3 regions of the Streptomyces sp. NPDC058650 genome follow, and region 1 is predicted to be linked to each of the others. Evidence: riboswitches for the same ligand, from Rfam matches in the RefSeq annotation. Region 1 holds a riboswitch; each other region holds the start of a gene.

Region 1 (3,265 bases):
CACGAAACCGGCCTCGCGGGCGACGAGGACGTCGTCGCGACCCTCACCCTCTCCAAGTCCCTGGGCAGTCAGGGCGGCGCGGTCCTCGGCCCCGCCCGGGTCGTCGAGCACCTGGTGAACGCGGCGCGCACCTTCATCTTCGACACCGGGCTCGCCCCGGCCGCGGCGGGCGGCGCGCTGGCGAGCCTGCGGCTGATCGCCGCCGAGCCGGCGCTCGCCGGGCGGGCGCGGGCCGTCGCCACCACCTTGTACGAGCGCCTCACGGCGGCCGGACTGACCGCCGCGCGGCCGGACGCGGCCGTGGTCTCGGTGCGCGCCCCCTCGCCCGAGGCGGCGCTGCGCTGGGCGGCCGACTGCCGCGAACAGGGTCTGGCGGTCGGTTGCTTCCGGCCCCCGTCCGTGCCGGACGGCATCTCGCGGCTCCGGCTCACGGCCCGCGCCGACCTCACGGACGCCGAGCTCGGACGGGCGGTGGAGACGATCCTGCGTACCGCGCCCGCCGCCTGAGGCGACCCCAAGAGCGTTCTCGGGCAGCAGAGTTCACCGCTTCGGGCGATAGATCCCCGCATTTCGTGGTGGAAGGCCGTACGGGGCGGCACGATCGGTTGCACTCTGACGCGAAGCGCAATCCGGGGTGGTGTCCCCGGCGGGAAAGGGACAGCGCCGCCATGGCAGACCATCAGGAAGTATCCGTCACTCTGCCGAGCGATCCCGCGTCGGTCCGCACGGCACGGAGATACGTCGCGGACGTCCTGGGGGACTGGGGGCTCGACGACGACGCGGAGATCGCGGACTCGATCCGGCTGATCGTCTCGGAACTGGCCACCAACGCCGTCCAGCACACCTTCGGGCAGTCGCCCACCTTCACGGTCGACCTCCGCCTGGAGCGGGAGGAGCGCCTGCACATCGGTGTGACCGACAGTCATCCCCGTTGGCCCCGCCGCCTTCCGGCGGCGGTCCAGCAGGACAACGGTCGCGGCATGGTCATCATCCGCGTCCTCGCGGCGGAGGCCGGCGGCCGCCTCTCGGTCACGCCGACCGAGGAGGGTGGCAAGACCGTCTGGATCACCCTCCCGTGGACGATGGCCCCGGTGTAGGGCTCGTACCGTCGAGGAGAGGCATGCGGCTGAGTGAGGCGTGCGGCTGAGTGAGGCGTCCGACTGAGCGAGGGGTGCTGGTGAGCGAGGCGTGCTGGTGAGCAAGGAGTGCGGCGGCGCCACCGCACCCTCCGGCTCGGTCGGGTCAGTTCCCGGGGTCCGTCATCGGACGCGGCCGTAGTAGACCTTCGACGACCAGATCTTGTCGAGCTTCACCCAGGAGCCCGTCTTGGGCGAGTGCCAGATCTTGCCGCTGCCGGCGTAGATGCCGACGTGGTAGACCCTCCCGCCGGAGTGGAAGAAGACCAGGTCGCCCTTCTGCCGGCTGGACGAGGAGATGTGCCGGGACTTGTTGTACTGCTGCTGCGCGGTGCGAGGCAGCGACTTGCCCGCCTTCTTGTACGCGTAGAGCGTCAGACCGGAGCAGTCGAACCGGGTGGGTCCGGTCGATCCGTACCGGTAGGGCGATCCTTTCTTCGACGCGGCGACGCTCAGTGCCTTGTTCGCGTGTGTCGTCGCTGCCTGGGCCTCCGATGCCGCGCCTGGTGCGAACAGCGTGCCGCCGACGGCGGCGAGGGTGAGAGCCGAGACGGCTCCGGCCCGGGACAGCAGGGACGGGACATGCATCTGCGCGGTCATGCGCAACCCTTCGTCAGCCGCCTGCGAAGGATGACCTGTCGGGTTCGGGCTGGCGAAGATGCCCGGCCGCGGCTGCGGCTTCACCCCAAGGAACGGGCCCGCTGCGGTGACAGCGCGAACGTTCCGTACTGATTGGGTCCTCCACTCCTGCCGATCCACTCCTGTCGACCAGACGTCCGGGACAGCGGCAGGACTCGGCGTCCGCCCGGACCGCCCCGCCGCGGTGGCGGGGGCTTGTCGTCGACAGGGATCTTGACCCACGACATGGGCGAAAACCGAGCTGAAACGGCGATATGTGAGGCTCCTCACGACTGATCCGTTCGGGTGGACAGACCGCCTTTGTGATCTTCGGAGGTTTGGCCTACGAGCCGCGTACCAGCGATGGAACGTTCGATTCCGCCAAATGCGTACACCTGTTGCGCAACTCGCCCGCTTCATATGTCGACTCGTCGACTACGCCGAACGGGGGAGGGATTCTGCGTTGCGTGTCGCCCGACCGGCCCTGGACACGACACGCGGAAATGTCAACTCGCGCGAGTCCGGGGGACGGTGACCCGGTCGGCCCGGCGCTCTCCGTTCAACACCCTTAGGGCGCGCGCCAATGTGTCCGCGTGGACGTCGGTCTCGCCCCGTTTATGCATGAGCGTCAGGGCCTCGCGCAGCGCCTCCGCGCGTCCCACCAGGGCCTGCGCCGCACGCAACGCCCCATAGGTATGCGTACTTCTGGATGGATTGATCTTGCCGAGGAGGTCGACGACTTCGAGGTACGCGTCGATGAGGTCGCCCTCGGCCCGGGTCAGGGCCGGCAGCGGCGGCAGCTCGGGGACCACGGCCGCTTCACCGTGCCGTACCGCCGGCGGCGGAGCGCCGGTTCACGACGACGTGGTCCGCCAGGCCGTACGCGACGGCCGCCGGTGCGTCCAGGACGGTCAGGCGGTCGATGTCGGCGTCGATCCGCTCCCGCTCCTGCCCGGTGTGCTCGGCGAGCAGCCCGGCGACCAGCGCGCGCAGCCGCAGCAGTTCGCTCGCCTGGAGGTCGAGGTCGCTGAGCTGTCCCTGGAGGGGCTCGTCCAGGGTTGGCTGCCGGAGCGTGACCCGGGCGCCGGGCAGGATCAGACGCTTGCCCGGCGTGCCGGCCGCGAACAGGACGGCCGCGGTGGAGACGGCCTGGCCCAGGCAGGTGGTCTCCACGTCGCAGGAGAGCGTCCGCATCGTGTCGTAGATCGAGGTCATGGCGGTGACGGAGCCGCCGGGGGAGTTGATGTAGAGGGAGATGTCCTGGCCCGGCGCCGCGTGGTCGAGGTACAGGAACTGGGCGATGGCGTCGTTGGCCGAGGTCTCGTCGACCGGCGTGCCGAGGAACACGATCCGGGACTCGAGGAGCTTCGAGTACGGGTCGAGGGTCCGGGTCCCGAAGCTGGCCCGCTCCGTGAACTCGGGCAGAACGTAGCGCGCGTCCATGGCTGAGCACCTCCATCGATCTGTCTCTGTCAAAAATGTACAGGACGTACAGGCCGTAAGATGGGGAG
Region 2 (3,265 bases), on a different contig from region 1:
GGATGACCAACACCTCGGCGGGACCGGTGACGTTCACGATCCGTTCGAACGCCTACCGCACGGACGGACCGTGGACCTACACGGTCCCGGCGAACTCCGACCGCGAGGACTTCTTCAACGCGGTGGCCTACAGCGGCGGCTGGTACGACTTCACGATCGTCGCCGACATCGACGGGACCTGGTCACGCCGGTACACCGGCCACATCGAGACCGGAGCCCCGAGCGTCACCGGCTGAACCCTTCGCACACCGGCCGGCGTCACCCGCCGACCTCACCCGCCGGCCTCACCGGCCGGCGTGCGCGGCGCGTCGGATCGTCGCGTCGAGGAGGCCCACCGCCTCGGCGGCCGTACGGCCGGGGGCCCGGTTCCACGGACCGATCAGCTCGCCCCATCCCTGAGAGCGGAGCTCGGTCATGATCCAGGCGGCCGCCTCGTTCATGGTGTCCACACCGCCGTAGCCGAGGCGGTGGGCGGCGAGGAGCGCGCCGCAGACGCAGCGCGCTCCCCGTGCGTCGCGCAGCTTGTACGGGGCGTTCTGCCAGCCCCACTCCGTGAGCACCAGCCGCGCGTAGCCGAGGTGGACCGAGGGGCGCAGCTCGGGGCGGCCGATCCGGCGCCAGGCGTGCAGTCGGTCCGGGAGTACGGCCCCGATGCGGCCGGGCAGCGTGCGTTCGGCGGGGGGCGGCGGCGGGAGCGCGTCGAGCGCGTCGGCCACGAGCCGGTCCACGGACACGGTGAGGAGGGACCGCCAGTCGGCGGGCTCGGGCGTCGGCTCCGGCGCGGGGGCCGGTCGAGCGGGGGCGGTCCAGTCGGTGACGATCCGCTGCCAGGTGGCGCTCTCGAAGAGAGCGGCCGCCTCGCGGTCGAGTCCGTCCGGGCTGAGCGGGGCGATGGAGGTCGGCATCCGGGAGGCTCCTGGGTCGGGGGGGACTCCATCTTTCAAGAAGAATGTCTGGTTTGCGACTTTTGCCCGCACCGGGCGTGCCCCTCACGCCCGGTGCGGGCGAACAGCCCAGCCCGGGTAATTTCCGCTCATTTACTCACCAACGGAATTACATCGCATATTCGGACATTACCCTCCTGGTGATGCGGTTCACTTTCTCTCGCCCCCGCCAGGGACCCGTACACCCGCAGGCCTTACCGCGCACGGAAGTTCATCGGATCCCGAGTGCGGTCGATCTTGAATTCCTTGAATTCGGAGATCCAATTCCGGCTGCGAACGTTCGGCTCCTCTTGTTATCCGCCGCAATGCTGGCCTACGGTCACCCCCATTCGAGCGGAACGCCTAATCCTGCCGCCGCCCGAAAACACCTCCCTTTCACCCGACGGCAGGAGCGGGGGACCCACGAATTCGCCGGTCCGGAATCCGGAACGGCTCGGGGTGCAGCCGCGTGCGCGCGGCCGGACATCTCCCGTCCGAACCCGACAGCTCACCCCGCAGGCGCCGGAGAGGAAATCCGTCATGCCTGCACACGGTAAGCACCGCCGCCCCCGACGCCGCACCGTCTCCCGCGGCCTCGCACTCGCCGGCACGGGCGGGGCCGCGCTGGCCCTGCCGCTGGTCGTCCCCGCGACGGCCGGCGCCGAGACCGTTTCGGCCGCACCCAAGATCGCCGCGCAGTCCTTCGCGGCGCAGCCCGCCACCGCTCCGGCCGCCGCTCCCTCGGCCCCCGCCGCCGCGCGCACGTACACCGTCGTGAGTGGTGACTCGCTTTCCCTGATCGCCCAGAAGAAGGGAATTCAGGGCGGCTGGAAGTCGATATACCAGGCCAACAAATCCGTCGTGGGTGACAATCCGTCACTCATTCACCCCGGTCTCGAACTGACGATTCGTCGGGATTCCGCGAAGCCCGCCCCGGCGGCCGCGACCGCACAGAAGAAGAGCTCCACGACCACTGAGCGGGCGAGCCGCTCCCAGCGCCGTGCAGCGGCTCCGGCCCCCGCCTCGGGTGCCTCCGCCGCGCAGGCGGCGCCCGCCGCCGCGCCCGCCGTCAAGGCCGCCCCGGCCGCCGCCACCCAGTACGCCGACAACCTCGACGGCTGGATCCGCGAGTCGCTGGACATCATGGCCCAGCGCGGCATCCCCGGTTCGTACGACGGAATCCTCCGCAACGTCATGCGCGAGTCCTCCGGCAACCCCCGGGCCATCAACCTCTGGGACTCGAACGCCGTGGCCGGCACCCCCTCGAAGGGTCTGCTCCAGGTCATCCAGCCGACCTTCGACGCCTACCACGTGCCGGGCACGTCCACGGACCTGTTCGACCCGGTCGCCAACATCACGGCCGCCTGCAACTACGCGGCCGACCGCTACGGCTCCATCGACAACGTCAACGGGGCCTACTGACGCCGGAACCACTCGGCGAACCAGTCCGTGGCGAGCTCCGCCACCTCCTCCAGGGCACCCGGCTCCTCGAAGAGGTGAGTGGCGCCGGGGACGACGGTCAGCCGGTTCTCGCAGCGCAGCAGGGCCTGGGCGCGTCTGTTGAGGTCCAGCACCAGCGCGTCCCGGCCGCCCACCACCAGGAGGGTCGGGGCGCGCACCCGGCCCAGGTGCTCGCCCGCCAGGTCGGGCCGGCCACCGCGTGAGACGACGGCGGCGACGCCGGAACCGGGATCGGCCGCCGCCCACAGCGCGGCGGCCGCACCCGTGCTCGCCCCGAAGTAGCCGAGCGGCAGATCGCCGCCCTCGGGGTGCCCGGCCAGCCAGTCCGTGGCGCTCGCGAGCCGTCCGGCGAGCAGCGGGGTGTCGAAGACGTGGGCCCGGTCGGTCGCCTCGGCCTCGGTGAGCAGGTCGAACAGCAGCGTGCCGAGACCGGCCCGGTTCAGGGCCGCCGCGACCGCGCGGTTCCGCGGGCTGTGCCGGCTGCTGCCGCTTCCATGGGCGAAGAGGACGATGCCGGTCGCCCCGTCGGGGACGGCGAGCCGTCCGGCGAGGGTGGCACCGGTCGCCGGGATCCGGACGTCCGTGTCCCGGACGACGGGGTCGCGCGCGGCCCGGCTGCGGGCGAGGCAGTCGAGCACCTCCGCGTCGGACGTCTGCGAGAAGTCGCGGTAGAACTGGCCGATCGCGTAGAAGAAGTCGGGCTCGCGAACGCTTACGGTCTCGTCGGCCTCGCCCCCGAGGCGGGCGGTCCAGCCGTGCGGCGCGACCGGCACCGCGAGCACGATCCGCGCGGCACCTTTGGCACGGACCACCCGGCAGGCCGCCAGCGCCGTCGCGCCCGTGGCGAGCCCGTCGTCGACGACGACGACCGTCCTGCCGTC
Region 3 (3,265 bases), on a different contig from region 1:
TTGTAGAACTCGGACGCGGCGACGTCGAGCGCGAGCGCGACGTCGGTGCCCGGGGTGTAGCCGGCCTCCTTGATGGCCTCGATGATGAGGTCCAGGGCGGCGCGGTTCGACTCCAGGTTCGGGGCGAAGCCGCCCTCGTCGCCGAGGCCGGTGGAGAGGCCCTTGCGCTTCAGCACGCCCTTGAGGGTGTGGTAGATCTCCGCACCCCAGCGAAGGGCCTCGGAGAAGGACTCCGCGCCGATCGGGGCGATCATGAACTCCTGGATGTCCACGTTGGAGTCGGCGTGCGACCCACCGTTGAGGATGTTCATCATCGGAACGGGCAGCAGGTGCGCGTTCGGGCCGCCGAGGTAGCGGAAGAGCGGGAGGTCCGAGGCCTCGGACGCGGCGTGCGCGACGGCGAGGGAGACGCCGAGGATGGCGTTGGCGCCGAGCGAGCCCTTGTTCTCGGTGGCGTCGAGGTCGAACATGGCCTGGTCGATCAGGCGCTGCTCGGTGGCGTCGTAGCCGACGAGCTCCGGGCCGATCTGCTCGATGACGGCGAGGACGGCCTTCTCGACACCCTTGCCCATGTAGCGGTTCGGGTCACCGTCGCGAAGCTCGATGGCCTCGAACGCGCCGGTGGACGCACCGGACGGAACAGCAGCACGACCGGTGCTGCCGTCGTCGAGGCCGACCTCGACCTCGACCGTGGGGTTACCTCGGGAGTCCAGGATTTCCCGGGCTACGACGACGTCGATGGACGGCACGAGCATCTCCTTTTTGGGATGTGACGCTGGATGTGACGCATGGCCGGTGCAGGGTCGCTTGGCCTTGCGCCAAGAGCCTAACCGGCTCCGGGGCTCCGGTCGGCCGTGCGCCCGCCCCCTGGGACGAAAAAGGACCCAAGGGCATGCATCTCGGGACGAAGGGCCCCAGATCTACTGAGCGGTAACCGTCGGGTCGCCCCGAAGGGGCGCTTCGGAACCCCGGACACACGGAACCCCGGTCCGGCGCGCACGGGGGAGAGTGCGCCGGACCGGGGTGGTCACCGCGGGAGGGTCGTCGGGGTCGGGCGAGCCGCCGGACTCACCCGAGCCGCCGGGCTCACTTGAGGTGGAGCTGCTGGCCCACGTAGATGAGGTCGGCGTTGTCGACGACGTCCTCGTTCAGCTCGAAGAGCTCGGCCCAGCCGCCCTTGACGCCGTGCGCCTCGGCGATCTTGCTGAGGGTGTCGCCGGCGACGACCTTGTACTCGCCGTCACCCTTCTTGACCACCTTGCCGGTCGGGGTGGTGACCGTCTTCTTGGCGGCGGCCTTCGGCGCGGCCTGCTGCTGCGTGGCCTGCTTCGGGGCCTGGCGCTGCTCGCTGCGGGTGGTCGGCTGCTCGGTCGAGCGCTGCTGCGAGGGCTGGGTGCTGCGCTGCGGCTGCTGGGTCTCCTGCTTCGGCGCGGCCTGCTGCTGCGGCGCGCTCTCTGCGGAGCCACCGTCGTACGAGGCGCCGGAGAGGCCCACGCCACAGGACGGCCAGGCGCCCTTGCCCTGGCCCGCGAGGACCTTCTCGGCGATGGCGATCTGCTGGGACTTCGACGCCTGGTTGGCGGTCGAGGCGTAGGCGGTGCCGCCGTACGCGGCCCAGGTGGAGGCGGAGAACTGCAGGCCGCCGTAGTACCCGTTGCCGGTGTTGATGGACCAGTTGCCGCCGGACTCGCACTGGGCGACGCGGTCCCACTCGGAGGACGTGGCGGCCGAGGCGGTGCCCGCGGTCATCAGCGGGGCGGCGACGGCGACACCGGTGACACCGACGAGCGTGACGACCTGGGTGGCCTTGGAGGGACGACGGTGTTTGCCCTTGCCGGAAAACAGCATGGAGATTCTCCTCACCGACGCCTACGAGGTGAGCTGTCGGGTTCGGACCAATGAGTTGTCCGGCCGCGTGTCCTAGCACGCGACTTAACCCCTAGCCGATCGTCGGCCGTCTGTCTCAACGGCCGGGGTCGGCACTTACCTTGGGTCCCCCGCTCCTGCCTACGGCGCTTACGCGACGTTCCCATCGGCCGACGGCAGGATTCGGCGTTTCGGTCGACGGGGCCCGCGGTGGCGAGCGGTTACGACCGTAGACACAGACCCACCGGAAGTTCAAAGAGGCGTATTGCGGAAATATCGCCCCTACTTGCCCTTCGATGGAGGGCGTTTGCGCAGGTGGGAGGTGACGGGGGCAAAGTTCGCGGACGTGACACGCCAGTTGAGGCGAAGAGACCCATGTCTCACTTGCCCAGAACCGGACATATGACCCGGAACTACTCCGCCTTCTCTTCCGAACCGATCGTCAGGTCGAGGCTCTGACCAGGGACGATGAGGTCCGGATCGATGCCCACGGTCCCGCGGTTGGCGTCATAGAGGGCGTTCCACCCTCCGGGGAGTTCGTTCTCCTGTGCAATCTCGGACAGATTGTCGCCGGGCCGCACGGTGTAGGCATCCGAAGTGTCCTGACTGTCCGTTGCGTCCGAATTCTTCGCCTCGTCAGTGACCGGCAGGACGGTAGGACTTTCCGCCAGGTTGTCCGTCGATGAAGCATGTCTGCCGGATTCGACGGAGGTGTCCGTCTTGCCGGTTTCCTCCGGGGCTGCCCCGCCCCGGTGCTTGCCGGTGCCGGGAGTGGCCGACGAGGCGTCACCCTTCGGCACCTCGGGCGATACGGGCGATACGGGCGTCAGGGACGCGTCGGGCGCCGCGGGGGTGGTCGAGGTGCCCGGCGCGGTCGAGGTGCCCGGCGCGGTCGAGGTGCCCGGCGTGGTCGCCGTACCCGGCGCGGCCGGAGTGGTGGCCGCCGTCGCCGGCGCGGTCGGACTGACCGGCGCGGTGGGGCTGACGGGGGCGGTGGGGCTGACGGGCGTGGTGGGCGCGGCGGGGGCCTTCGACGCGGTACGGGGCGGCTCGGCGCCCTCGGTGGCGGGGCCGGACTCCTCCGCGGACTTCTCGGCAGCGGCGGTCTCCGAGGGCGTGACCGGGACGCCCGCGGTCCGGTTCGACTCCGCGACGGGTCCCGTGGGCGTCTTCGTGGCGGCGGTGGGCCCGGGGTTGACCCCGGTGACCTTGCCGTCGTTCGTCAGACCGGCGATGGGCGCGCAGGTGGCCCAGTCGGTGCCGCCGGCGGCGAGCGCCTTGTCGGCGATCGCGATCTGCTGGGCGCGGCTGGCCAGGTCGGGGCTGGGGGCGTACGCGAGGCCGCCGTTCCGCTCCCAGCTGTCCTGGGTGAACTGGAGGCCGCCGTACATGCCGTTGC

The links. A riboswitch is a leader RNA that binds a small molecule or an ion and turns the genes downstream of it on or off. The one in region 1 is predicted to bind cyclic di-AMP.
Region 2: it holds a riboswitch for cyclic di-AMP, as region 1 does, so the genes downstream of both, ACFWWU_RS14825 (transglycosylase SLT domain-containing protein) here and ACFWWU_RS06720 (C40 family peptidase) in region 1, are expected to answer to the same signal.
Region 3: it holds a riboswitch for cyclic di-AMP, as region 1 does, so the genes downstream of both, ACFWWU_RS27640 (transglycosylase family protein) here and ACFWWU_RS06720 (C40 family peptidase) in region 1, are expected to answer to the same signal.

Annotation. Positions count from the first base shown of each region.
Region 1 is NZ_JBHXRL010000003.1:131,956-135,220, forward strand. Features, by position in the region: gene ACFWWU_RS06710 (8-amino-7-oxononanoate synthase) at 1-507, shown strand, start outside; gene ACFWWU_RS06715 (ATP-binding protein) at 669-1,097, shown strand; gene ACFWWU_RS06720 (C40 family peptidase) at 1,260-1,736, opposite strand; cyclic di-AMP (ydaO/yuaA leader) riboswitch at 1,740-1,946, opposite strand; gene ACFWWU_RS06725 (hypothetical protein) at 2,261-2,566, opposite strand; gene ACFWWU_RS06730 (ATP-dependent Clp protease proteolytic subunit) at 2,574-3,197, opposite strand.
Region 2 is NZ_JBHXRL010000007.1:140,128-143,392, forward strand. Features, by position in the region: gene ACFWWU_RS14815 (phosphocholine-specific phospholipase C) at 1-236, shown strand, start outside; gene ACFWWU_RS14820 (hypothetical protein) at 285-905, opposite strand; cyclic di-AMP (ydaO/yuaA leader) riboswitch at 1,274-1,458, shown strand; gene ACFWWU_RS14825 (transglycosylase SLT domain-containing protein) at 1,464-2,345, shown strand; gene ACFWWU_RS14830 (alpha/beta family hydrolase) at 2,339-3,265, opposite strand, start outside.
Region 3 is NZ_JBHXRL010000018.1:118,080-121,344, reverse strand. Features, by position in the region: gene eno (phosphopyruvate hydratase) at 1-755, opposite strand, end outside; gene ACFWWU_RS27640 (transglycosylase family protein) at 1,087-1,848, opposite strand; cyclic di-AMP (ydaO/yuaA leader) riboswitch at 1,852-2,065, opposite strand; gene ACFWWU_RS27635 (transglycosylase family protein) at 2,280-3,265, opposite strand, start outside.